Regions from separate parts of the Neobacillus sp. S1227 genome, predicted to be linked through region 3. Evidence: riboswitches for the same ligand, from Rfam matches in the RefSeq annotation. Region 3 holds a riboswitch; each other region holds the start of a gene.

Region 1 (4,284 bases), 790 kb from region 3:
GGAGATTTCATAGCGCTTGCAGAAAAAACAACTCCTGAGGTTATTAATTTGATGGTGACCCACGGGAGAGGTCTTGTCTGTGTTCCGATTGAGGAAGAATTAGCAAAAAAGCTGGATTTAATGCCGATGGTAGCGAACAATACCGACCCGCATGGGACTGCATTTACAGTCAGCATTGATCATAAAAATTCTACAACAGGTATTTCTGCCTTTGAACGGTCAGCAACAATCATGAATTTGATTGATCCTCAGTCAAAAGCTGCCGATTTTAAACGGCCTGGCCATGTTTTTCCGCTTATCGCTAAAAAAGGCGGCGTCCTTAGAAGAACAGGTCACACAGAAGCAGCTGTCGATCTTGCCAAATTATCTGGAGCCAAGCCTGCTGGCGTGATTTGTGAAATCATGAATGAAGACGGTACGATGGCACGGGTCCCGCAGCTTAGAAAAATCGCAGATAATCTGGGGCTGAAAATGATTACGATCAAAGATCTGATTGAATATCGAAATCAGAAGGATAAATTGGTAAAAAGGGAAGTGGAAATCAAGCTGCCGACTGAATATGGTGATTTTAAAGCAATCGGGTATTCCAATATGGTAGACGAAAAAGAGCATGTTGCACTCATTAAAGGTGAAATTGACCCGGAGAAGCCAGTTCTGGTCAGGGTTCATTCGGAATGCTTAACGGGTGATGTTTTTGGATCTTACCGCTGTGACTGCGGTCCGCAGCTCCACGCCGCTTTGATGCAGATTGAACAAGCCGGCAATGGTGTCCTGTTGTATATGCGCCAGGAAGGCAGAGGCATTGGCCTCCTTAACAAAATGAAGGCTTATGAGCTTCAGGAACAAGGCTATGATACGGTAGAGGCAAATGAAAAACTCGGCTTTAAGCCTGATTTAAGGGATTATGGAATTGGTGCACAAATTTTAAGAGATCTTGGCATCAAAAAAATGATGTTATTAACGAATAATCCGCGCAAAATTAAGGGACTAAAGGGATATGATCTGGAGGTAGTCGAGCGGGTACCGCTGCAAATGGAAATGAGACCCGAAAACGAAAGTTATTTAAGAACCAAACATGATAAATTAGGTCATCTGCTTCATTATTAAAAATACGGAGGAATAGAAAATGGGACATATTTTTGAAGGGAATTTAGTTGGTACAGGACTGAAAGTCGGAATCGTAGTTGGACGTTTTAATGAATTTATAACAAGCAAATTATTGTCTGGGGCACAGGATGCTTTAAAGCGCCATGGAGTGAATGAGGCTGATGTGGATGTCGCGTGGGTTCCAGGCGCATTTGAGATTCCATTAATCGCAAAAAAAATGGCTGACAGCAAAAAATATGACGCAGTTATCACTCTTGGTACAGTTATCCGCGGTTCCACACCACATTTTGATTTCGTGTGTAATGAAGTGGCAAAAGGAGTATCCCGCATCACGCTTGACACGGGCATTCCAGTTATCTTTGGGGTATTGACCACAGATTCAATCGAGCAGGCAATCGAGAGGGCTGGTACAAAAGCAGGCAACAAAGGCTGGGAAGCTGCTTCTGGCGCAATCGAAATGGCCAACCTAACAAGGAATTTTGAATAAAGAGAAAACTTAGGGGGCACCTTTTTAGGGTGCTCTCTGCCTGTTTAATTCAAAAAATTGAATATTAAAATGAAAAGAAAAATAAAAAACATGTACAAATGAACCAGTCTTTTACTATAATTATAACAGCATAAAAAAATAATCTTTAAAAAAACTGGTGCTAAAGTCTAAAACAAGACTCTTAGCTTAATAGGGAAGTTGGTTAAAAGCCAACGCGGTCCCGCCACTGTAAATGGGAGCAACCTATACGATGTCACTGTCGCAAAGATGGGAAGACATAGGAAGCAATGACCATGAGCCAGGAAACCTGCCTGTTTTTAAACACAAATGCCTACGTGGATGGGAGAGTGTTAAGCAGGAAACGTCACTCGTTTGTTACTTAGCATACATAACACCTCCTCCTAGCTGATAGGAGGATTTTTTTATGTCAAGTTTTGGGTAAAGATAGAAAGGGAGAGAGAAAAAATGAGAAAAGCAACAAAGTTGATGGTAATTGCGGGTGCACTTGCGCTGGCGGTACCTTACAATGCTTATGCAGCTGAGGATGTCAGCACCCAGATAGCCTCTTCTGCTGAACATGTTCAGGCAGGAGAGCTAAATTCAGATTGGCTGGCAATTACGCTTTCAAAAGCAGGGAAACTTACGACAGCGAACAAGCAGGACTATCTAATGAAGCTGAAAAGCAGGGTAAATGGAACTGATTTAAAAGGAACGGAACTTCATAAAACAATCTTGGCTGTTCGTGCATTAGGGGCAGATCCGGCTAATTTTGAAGGGCAAGACTTAATAAAAATGGCTTACAGTGATACTTCCTTGACCTCATTTACAGCCTATGTTTATGCCTTAATTGCATTAGATAGTGCAGATTACACTATCCCAACTGATGCGTTATGGACTAAGGATAAACTTATTGACAAGATTACATCTATGGATTCAACCGCCGGCGGCTGGAACTGGGCTGGATCAACAAGTGAACAAGCTGATCCGGATACAACAGGAATGGTGTTGACTGCTTTAGGCAAGCATAAGTCAGATGCTGTTGTCAAAGCTGACATCAATAGTGCCGTCACTTATTTAAAAGCGGTTGAAACAGCTAATGGCGGTTTTGATAATTGGGGAGAAAATTCATCTTCAACAGCCCAAGTGGTAATTGGACTTTCCTCTATTGGGGTTGACCCGACTTCGACAGAATTCACTAAGGATGGAAAAAATCCTGTTAACCATCTATTCACCTATGAAATAGGAAATGGCGGCTATAAATGGATGAAGTCTGAAACGGCAGAGAATAGTTTTGCAACAGAGCAGGTTTTTCAAGCTTTAGTGGCTTACGATAAATTTAAATCGGGAGACAAACTTTTTAGTTTTCCATATCAAGCAAATGAGGAGCCTGTACCATCACAGCCCTCTACACCCGCTCCAACACCAACAGTAGTAAACAACAATAATTATGTGACTGTCACACCGACAACAGACGTTTCAAAATTACCTGTCTCAGAGTCAACAAAAGAGGTAGTTAGGGAAATCCTTACGAATAATAATGCCGGCGCAGCAGGATCTACAGGAAAAACATCTTCACAGCCGCAAGTGATTGTCGTCCAGCAGCCAGCGGCAGTTCAAACAGCAGTGAGTGAACCCAAAGTCGAGGTTAAAGTTGAAAAAGAAAGTGGTACCATCAATCCTAATAACCTCAAGGTAGGAGGAACTACCGCATTTATTGGGGCACTGGCTTTAGTTCTTAGAAGAAAGTTCTTGGGGGTGTAACCATGAAAGGCTGGCAGAAAATCATCGGTGATATTGCATCATGGCTTTTGGTTATCGGCGGGATTGGCTATGCTTTATATGGCTATACTCCGGGCAAAACGATTACAACGACAACAACCACCCCTCAGGTTAAACAAGTTCAGCAGGATCAGCAAACCGCTGCTGAAACTGTAGAGAATGTAGAAGGGATTGTTTCTGATGAAGAAGCAACGTCGTCTGATACTGGTGGAAAAAATTCAACAGTAAAAGTAATAACTACTCAGCCTGTAAAACAAACCTCAACGGTAACGCAGCAGCCAGTCAGCAGCTCGGCACCAGCATCTGCACAGGCAGTTGAAAAAAAGCAGGACACAGTAACTGTTTCAATAAAGACGCCTGATGGCTATTTAATTGCGCCTAGAAAAGTGGAAATAAACGAACAAACGAAGGCAGCCGATGTTTTGAAACAAGCTTGTCAAGAAGCAGGCGTTAAGCTTGAAACCACCGGGTCCGGTGCCATGCTTTATACTAAAGGTATCGGCGGGTGGCGTGAGTTTGATAAAGGACCATACAGCGGCTGGAGTTACAGAATAAATGGTGTCAAAGGGGACCGTTCATCTGGTGTTAAGGATGTTAATCCCGGAGATACGCTTGAATGGAATTATGTACTGGATTACAGGGAGGATAAGTGATGGGTAACCCTCTTTCCATTGTTAAGCCCAAGGTCCGGCATCTTTTAACGTTAAGGAACATGACTTTAATGGCGTGCTTAGCAACTTTAAGCATTGTAGGCAGGATTTATATGGGGATGATTCCCAATGTCCAGCCATCAACGGTCATTATTATTTGCTCGGCATTAATTTATGGAGCTCGGTTCGGATTAATTATCGCTATCCTAACCGTGATAGGTTCTAACTTGGTGCTGGGATTTGGGCTATTTGTTTTCATGC
Region 2 (4,284 bases), 590 kb from region 3:
ACATTCATAAAGACTAGACCAAACAATACTTATCGATAAATCCATTAAAGGGTCCACCTCCAAAAAACCGCAAAAATCTTTTATGATATTTGCGGTTTTTTTATATTTATATTTGTGTGAAAATCATGGAGGGGGATGAAAGAATTGTAAGTGGCAAGATCTAAAAAATATAAAAAAGAAATAAGAAAGGGGAATGAATTCATATGGGAGTAGGAAAGTCAGCGTTATTGGTCATCGATGTGCAGTTAGGCCCGATTTGGGGGACCTATAAAAAGGATGAAGTTTTTTCCGTGATACAAAAGATGATTGCCAAAGCAAATGAGGAAAATGTCCCGGTCTTTTATATTCAGTTTGACGGTCCGGAAGGGGATTTGCTGGAGAGGGGAACACAGTTTTGGCAGTTTGCTCCTGGGATCACTCCACGCGATCAGGATATTGTGATCCATAAACGGGCGGCGGATTCTTTTTATCAGACTGAATTGCAAGACGAGTTGCGAAATCGAGGTGTGACCAACCTTGTTGTAGTCGGGGTAAGAACGGAATTTTGCATAGATACGACTTGCCGTGCAGCCTTGTCACAAGGTTTTGATGTTACATTAGTTGAGGACGGTCATACCACTGTTAATGGCATTTATCCCGCCGAGCAAATAATAAATCACCACAATAGTACCCTAAGAGGGGTGAAAACTCCTGAACATCAGATTGTGGTCTTACCCGCAAAAGAAGTAGTTTTTAAATAAAATAGGGGAATAGAGGAATTTTGCATTCATAATGTAAGATTCCTTTTTGTCATTTTTTGCAGGGTTTTTGAAATATTTGTTGAAAGGTTTAATAAGGATGGTTCAAAAAAATGATAAAGGGGTATTTGCAAAATGGAAAGCTTTCACTTTACAGTAAATGGCAGTTGGCAGGGAGACCGGAATGGGAAGGGACATATTCAAGGGGGCGGGCTTGATATTACTGTCTCCGCACCGGCGGATATGGATGGTCCAGGAATCGGTTCGAATCCTGAAGAATTGCTTATTTCTGCATCCAATAATTGTTACATGATTACACTGGGGGCGATGCTGGGGAATCGAAAAATTGAGGTAGAAAAACTCAAGGTTGTTTCTGAGGGCGTTGTCGACAGGGAGGACGGTAAATTAAAGTTTAAACAGATTATCCATCGCCCAGTTTTTTATATTAGCAGCGACTCTGGAATCTCTCCAGAAAAATTGCAAGAGATTGCAGTCCGCGCTGAAAAAGCTTGCTTTATTTCGCAGACATTACGGCCAAGCATCAATTTTTCAGTAGAGCCAAATGTTGTTGTTGATGCAAAATAATACTTGACCAAAAAATGAGCATGTACTAATATTGATATTAGTTTTTCTATATGTTGTTTAATTTGCAAATATGAAAACTATATATTGTGTTAGCCTTAAGGGAAGATGCCGAACACGGCTTAATAGGGAATCCGGTGTGATGCCGGAACTGCCCCCGCAACTGTAAATGCTGACGAAATGAGCAAACCACTGTATAAGAGTTCTTATGAAAATAGGTGCTTATATGGGAAGGGCTCTGAGTAGGGTGATGCATGAGTCAGGAGACCTGTCTTTCTTAAGATGTTTCAACTTCTTCGGGGATTGAGAAGAGGAAACGACGGCGACAAAGGGAAGACATAGTTTCACTATTCTCTTTTGTTGTGTGCTCGTTTCATCCGCTCGGTCTCCCGAAGCGGATTTTTTATTTTTAGGGGGAAGATATCCTTGACCACACAGGAAAAATCACATTTACATGAAGTTTTAGAAACAATTAGGCAAGCCTCTGAGAAATATCAACTCGATACAACAGAGCTGCAAAAACAAATTAGGGAACTTGGATTATCCAAAAAAGAGGCAAATCAGCAGGCGCTTTTCTATGCAGTTAACCAAATTGCAATAGACCAGCCAGATTGGACTTTTGTCGCCGCGCGGTTGTATGTGAATGAACTCTATCAAAAGGCAGCAGAAAACAGAGGTTATGATTCTTCTTTAAAATATGGAGATTTTTACGGCTTGATTAAACATTTAACGAGTATAGGGATTTATTCTAGTGACCTATTAAATTTATATAGCAAAGTGGAAATGGATGAATTAGCAAGAGAAATTCTTCCTGAGCGGGATGAGTTATTTAATTACATTGGGTTGTTCTTATTGGCGGACCGGTATCTTGCAAGGGACCATAATCGAAATATCTACGAGCTTCCGCAGGAACGTTTTATGGTCATCGCCATGACCATCATGAAAAAAGAGAACCAAGATGTTCGGTTAAAGCTGGTTAAGGAAGCATATTGGGCATTGAGCAATTTATTTATGACAGTGGCCACACCAACTTTGGCGAATGCCGGAAAAAGCTTCGGTCAGCTATCTTCCTGCTTCATTGATACGGTGGACGATTCGCTTGATGGCATTTATTTAAACAATTGGGATATTGCTAGATTAAGCAAAGATGGAGGTGGAATTGGGATTTACTATGGAAAGGTGAGGGCATTAGGCTCAGATATTAAAAAGTTTAAGGGGAATTCCTCTGGTGTCGTGCCTTGGGTTAAATTAGTCAACGATACCGCCGTCAGTGTTGATCAGTTAGGCCAGCGCCAAGGGGCAATGGCCGTTTATTTGGATTTGTTTCACAAGGACTTGATGAACGGATTCCTAGATTTGAAAACGAACAATGGCGACGAACGCCGGAAGGCACATGATATTTTTACAGGTGTCTGCGTGCCAGATCTTTTTATGGAAAAACTGCAGGAGACCGATGGGAATGGCAGAAGCATCGGCGAGTGGCATACCTTTTGCCCTCATCAAGTGAAACAGGTTATGGGTTGGAAAGATACAGATGGAAATCCTTTAGGATTGGAGGATTTTTACGATGAAATTGACCAGAAATATTTTACGGAGAAATATGAAGAGGCTGTTAACCACCCTTTACTGCCCCGAAAAACGTATAGGGCTATGGATATTATGGCGCGAATCATGATGGTTCAATTGGAAACGGGCACGCCATATATGTTTTATCGGGATGAGGTCAACCGGCAAAATCCCAATAAACATCTATTAGGAAAGGGCCGCACCTCGATTTTCTGCAGCAATCTTTGTACGGAAATCACGCAAAATATGTCAGCGACGAAGATTGTGAACGAATACCAGGATCAAGATGGAAATGTCGTGATTGTTCGTAAACCGGGGGATTTCGTGGTATGTAATTTATCATCTATCAATCTTGCGAAAGCCGTGCTGTCCGAAGTGCTGGAACGTTTGATCCGTATTCAGGTAAGAATGCTTGATAACGTGATCGATTTAAATACTATTTCCGTAGGTCAGGCGCAGCTGACAAATAGAAAATTTAGAGCCATTGGCCTTGGCACGTTTGGATGGCATCATCTTTTAGCATTGAAGGGGATTCAATGGGAATCTGAGTTAGCCGTTGATTTTGCGGATGAACTGTACGAGGATATTGCCTACTATACTATCCGTTCCTCAATGGAATTGGCCCGAGAGAAGGGAGCCTATAGCAAGTTCCTTGGATCTGAGTGGCAGACAGGTGAGTATTTTGTACGGAAAAATTATCGGTCTGATAGGTGGCTGGAGTTAGAAAGAGAAGTCGCTCAATATGGTCTCCGGAATGGCTGGCTAATGGCCATCGCACCCAATTCATCAACAGCCAAGATTGGTGGTTCAACCGATGGCATTGACCCCATCTATTCAGTCGAATACGCAGAAGAAAAGAAAAACTTTAAATTTAAAGTGACAGCACCAGATTTGAATCATCGAACATATCTCTATTATCGCCGGGCCAGGCATGAGTTAGATCAATTGTGGAGCATTAAACAAAATGCGGCCCGCTCCCGCCATATCGACCAAGCAATCAGCTTCAACCTTTATGTCCGGCATGATATCAAGGCGAAGGAGCTGCTGAAACTTCATATGGAAGCGTGGCGGCAGGGGTTAAAGACGACGTACTACGTAAGAAGTACATCGCAAACGGAAATCGAGGAATGCGAAGCTTGCCATAGCTAACAGGAGGAACTAAAGATGAACACTTTGAAAAAAATAAAGTTGCTAAATCCTGAGTTTCCAAACAAATCAACAGGGATTATTAATGGAAAATCATCAGGTCTTCTCAATTGGAATGATATTGCCTACCCACAGATGTATGATTTGTATCAAACGTTACTGTCAAACTTTTGGAAGGCGCAAGAGATTAATATGCAGGATGACATAAAACAATGGGACCTGCTTAGTGACATTGAAAAAGATGTTTTTTTGC
Region 3 (4,284 bases):
GTTTCTCCTTGAAGGATGATTTGTGGTAAACCATAAACGGGGTGTTTCATCACGATTGGTGTGGTACCGTAAACTTGTTGAATCAAATCTGCTCGAATGATATGTTCTGGTGTTCCAATCTCAACTACTCTGCCATTATGTAACAGCAGCAAACGATCACAATATAGTGCAGCTAGATTTAAATCATGCAGAACCGCGATTACGGTCATATCCTCTTCTTGCTGCCATTCTCGAATCCGATCCATCAAAAGGACTTGGTGACCAATATCGAGATAGGTGGTCGGCTCATCAAGCATCAGCAGCTTTGGCTGCTGGGCCATCGTCTTTCCAAGCGCTACTCGCTGCCGCTCCCCCCCGCTTAGGCTTTCAAGCAGGCGATCACGTAACTCAGTTAACCCCATTTTTTCGATAATGGAATCGATTAGTGGTTCAATCTCGTTTTTTTCTTCTCCTAGCCAATTTTGAAAAGGAAACCGCCCCAGTTCGATAACCTCTCTGACTGTAAATCCAATTGGAGGCAGTGATTCCTGCTGCAATACAGCTAACCATTTGGCTAGTTCCTTGCGGGTATATTGTTCAATCCGTTTCCCATTTAGTTCAATTTTTCCGGCCGTCGCACAATCCACTCCCGACAATAGCTTCAGCAATGTAGACTTGCCGCTTCCGTTTGGTCCAATGATTCCCAAGCATTCTCCACGTTTGACAGAAAAGCTAATATCCTCCAGGACAGACTGGCTGTCAAACCGTTTACTTAAGCTTTCCACTTCAATAAACATCATTCAACTTCCCCCTGACATTTGCTTGTTTCTGCGAAGCAAATACGCAAAGAATGGAGCGCCAAGAAATGCGGTCACAACCCCGAGCGGAATTTCCGTTGGGTTAAGTAATGTACGGGCAATTGTATCTGCCCAAAGGACATATATGGCACCGAATATCACAGACAATGGCAGTAATATTCGGTAATCCGGCCCAACTATTAGCCGCACTAAGTGTGGGACGACAAGTCCGACAAAACCAATCGTTCCTACGATTGACACGGCAGCAGAGGTGATTAGGGTGGAAACGACCAACACAACGAGCCGTGTACGTTTGATGTTGACACCCAAATGTGCTGCCTGCCGCTCTCCTAATGCAAATAAATTTAGTGTACGTCCATACGACAGCAGCACCACTATTCCAAATGCTAAATAAGGCATGAGCACAAAGGTAAAGGCCCAACCTCTTAAGGCCAAACTCCCCATCAGCCAAAAGACGATTTCATTCACCACCTGATCGGACATTGACACCATAAAGGAAACAAGTGACCCAAGAAAAGCAGAAACGACAACCCCAGATAAAATGATTGTTTCTAGTTTAAACTTTCCCTGTACATTTGCTAAACGGAGGACCACCAGCAAACTAATCAGCCCGGTCACAAATGCAACAAGCGGTATCGTCCATTTACCAAATAAAACAGTATGAAACCCGAATAAAATAATGAAAGCAGCCCCTGCCGCAGCCCCAGATGCTACCCCTAATGTATACGGATCCGCTAACGGGTTGCGTAACACTCCTTGAAAGCCAGCACCGGCAAGTGATAAGCACGCTCCAACAAGAATGGCAAGAACAACACGCGGCAAACGAACTTTTAAAATGATTTGCTCAGCTGATTCTGGCCAGCTGGAATCTATGAGACTTTGTAAAATAGGCAGCTGGTGTAAGAGAATCCCCCAAACTTGCGAAAGGGCTAGATTCGCAGAACCAAGTGATAAACTAATGACCATGGAGAAAAGAAGGAGAACGAAACCCGCTCCCCCCCATATTGCTAATCTTTTTTTCATTTCTTAACCGATTCCGGATAAATGGCTGCGGCGATTTGCTTCAGTGCATCTGTTATTCTTGGTCCGGGTCTGGACATAAGATTACCTTCAATCCCTGTCAGACGACCTTCTTGAATGGCTGTAATCTTATCCCAGCCACTTCGAGATTTAATTAATTCCTCGAGCGGTTTGCCAGACTTATCATCAACAACATTTGCGGAATACAAAATGACATCCGGGTTATCCTGAATGATCTTCTCTTCATTAATGGCATTCCAGCCTTTCAGATCAGAGGCAATGTTAACGCCGCCAGCCATTGTAATCAGTTCATCCATAAATTCACCCTTGCCAACCGTCCAGCCTGGAGAAAATTCAATATATACTTTTTTCTTATCTTCGTCCTTAATGGTTGCAGCTGCTTCTGTTACTGTGCGAATATCTTCCTTCATTTGAGCCACGAGTTCTTCTGCTTTTTCCTGAGTATCTGTAATGATGCCAATTTGGATAATATTATTTAAAATATCCTCTATCTTTTTCGGCTCAGTTTTATATAACGTAAGGTCTAAACCGCGAAATTTCTCGGCAATATCATTCTTCATTGAAATGCCGCCGATTACTAAATCCGGATTAGCAGCAATAATCGCTTCCTCATTTGGCTTTGTCACCCCGCCTACTTTTGGCTTTGTCGCTGCTTCTTTAGGGTAATCATCAAAATCTGATACTCCATAAATTTTATCGCCCAGGCCTAGAGCGAAAAGAATTTCCGTTTCTGATGGAGACGTGGATACAATTCGTTCCGGCGCCTTATCAAAAGTTACTTCAGCACCCGTTGCATCCTTCACCGTAAGCGGGTAAACGGTTGCTTTATTCTTTACCTCCGCACTTGCAGCAGTTTCCGATTTTAGGTTTTTATCTGCATCAGCAGATTCATTTGCTGCCCCGCATGCGCTGATTGTTACCATCATCAATACAGTCAAAATTAATGCCAAACACTTTTTCATTACTCCACTCTTCCCTTCGTTTATAGATTGAGATGAGCTTGATATCTTGAAGTCTTTCCCAAAACAACGAAAAAGCCCTGTTTCAATTTGGAAACAGGGCGCGCGAAAATCAGAAAAAATAAACATATTTAATACTGATTATGCCGATCCTTTTCCGCGAAGGATTTCGTTGGCAAGCTTAATAGGCAGGTTTCCTGGCTTACGGGTAACGTGATTTCCTCTCCTTCCCATTCCTTAGCTGGAACAGTGGAACTGCGAGGTTATCCCCGAATAACAGTGGCGGGACCGCGCCGGATTCACACCGGCTTCCCTTTTAACCTCATCCAATGACAAGGCACCTACTAGCTATGTAAGATTCAATTGGTCAAGCAAATTACTCAACTAGTATTATAGCAAATACTTCATGATAAGCAAATATTTGGCTTGGGGATAAAGAAACGGACCAGTATCAATGGTAAACATTCAAGTGATGCCTAAAACTAGACTTGAGGAATTTCAAACGCATGACGCAAACCTAGATATTTGTATTCAAATGTATAGAATTAAATAGACTTTCAGGAACAATAGCTTTCTATTTAGTCGAATACATCAAATTTATCGCTTCTAGAATATGATTGGAATAAGTTTGGCAATAGTGCATAACGGTATCACCGACTACTTTAGAGGAATATTCCATGTAACTCTCCATATAATTCCTATTATTCGGTTCCAGGAAGATCCCGATAAATCCAATCAATAAATCGTTCACTAGCTTGGTATGGAAATAAATGTTTTCTGCAAGGCCTACTTGTTCTTCAATGGTTACACCTTTGTATACCAGTTCCTTAAACCTTGGCATGTTTTCAGCTATGAAATTAGCATCTTTCACTTGTTTAGGAACATTTTCCATGATGGATTGGAAGCTTTCATGCGAGAAAAACTCCTCTTCTTCAATGCACTCCGTTAAAAAAGATAAAGCAGTATTGGTATATGCATATTGAAATGTAACATTCCCTAAGAGTGACTCTAAATATGCTTCAGGAGAACCCACACTTTCTCTTGCTTGTAAAAAAATCTTCCTAATCCCTTGTTCCAACTCCATTTTATCCCAATTGGGCTCTCTCATAATTGCACTAAAAACTTCCGCTGTGTTTTTCGATAGCAATTCTATTGACAATACAGCCATCTCCTCGAAGTGGTATATTTTCGTTAAAATGTATAAGCCTTTGGTAAGGTTCACCTTTTAAAAATATAGATAAAGAACTATTTTAGTAATCTTATAAAAATTCCGACAACACACTTTCATTATAACGCAGACATCAAACGACATAAACTTAGATTTTTTATAATAATCAAAATTTAAAGTTAAAAACTTTTTTCCTTTGTTTAACTAAACTAAGTATGAGTTAAAAATAACATTCCTGTTCCTTCGATGCGTAGATGGACCTCAAGATTGAAGTACTCTCAGATTACCCCTAATCCTACTCTCACATCTTATTACAGAA

What was found. A riboswitch is a leader RNA that binds a small molecule or an ion and turns the genes downstream of it on or off. The one in region 3 is predicted to bind cobalamin.
Region 1: it holds a riboswitch for cobalamin, as region 3 does, so the genes downstream of both, ACZ5AE_RS12050 (prenyltransferase/squalene oxidase repeat-containing protein) here and ACZ5AE_RS15865 (ABC transporter substrate-binding protein) in region 3, are expected to answer to the same signal.
Region 2: it holds a riboswitch for cobalamin, as region 3 does, so the genes downstream of both, ACZ5AE_RS18685 (ribonucleoside-diphosphate reductase subunit alpha) here and ACZ5AE_RS15865 (ABC transporter substrate-binding protein) in region 3, are expected to answer to the same signal.

What each region holds. Positions count from the first base shown of each region.
Region 1 covers NZ_AP038276.1:2,369,480-2,373,763, forward strand. Annotated here, with positions in the region: gene ACZ5AE_RS12040 (bifunctional 3,4-dihydroxy-2-butanone-4-phosphate synthase/GTP cyclohydrolase II) at 1-1,107, shown strand, start outside; gene ribH (6,7-dimethyl-8-ribityllumazine synthase) at 1,127-1,594, shown strand; cobalamin riboswitch at 1,733-1,923, shown strand; gene ACZ5AE_RS12050 (prenyltransferase/squalene oxidase repeat-containing protein) at 2,060-3,355, shown strand; gene ACZ5AE_RS12055 (DUF4430 domain-containing protein) at 3,358-4,026, shown strand; gene ACZ5AE_RS12060 (ECF transporter S component family protein) at 4,026-4,284, shown strand, end outside.
Region 2 covers NZ_AP038276.1:3,747,903-3,752,186, reverse strand. Annotated here, with positions in the region: gene ACZ5AE_RS18695 (cysteine hydrolase family protein) at 204-740, shown strand; gene ACZ5AE_RS18690 (OsmC family protein) at 873-1,322, shown strand; cobalamin riboswitch at 1,409-1,608, shown strand; gene ACZ5AE_RS18685 (ribonucleoside-diphosphate reductase subunit alpha) at 1,746-4,034, shown strand; gene ACZ5AE_RS18680 (ribonucleotide-diphosphate reductase subunit beta) at 4,050-4,284, shown strand, end outside.
Region 3 covers NZ_AP038276.1:3,155,747-3,160,030, forward strand. Annotated here, with positions in the region: gene ACZ5AE_RS15855 (heme ABC transporter ATP-binding protein) at 1-779, opposite strand, end outside; gene ACZ5AE_RS15860 (FecCD family ABC transporter permease) at 780-1,820, opposite strand; gene ACZ5AE_RS15865 (ABC transporter substrate-binding protein) at 1,817-2,800, opposite strand; cobalamin riboswitch at 2,968-3,157, opposite strand; gene ACZ5AE_RS15870 (hypothetical protein) at 3,372-3,956, opposite strand.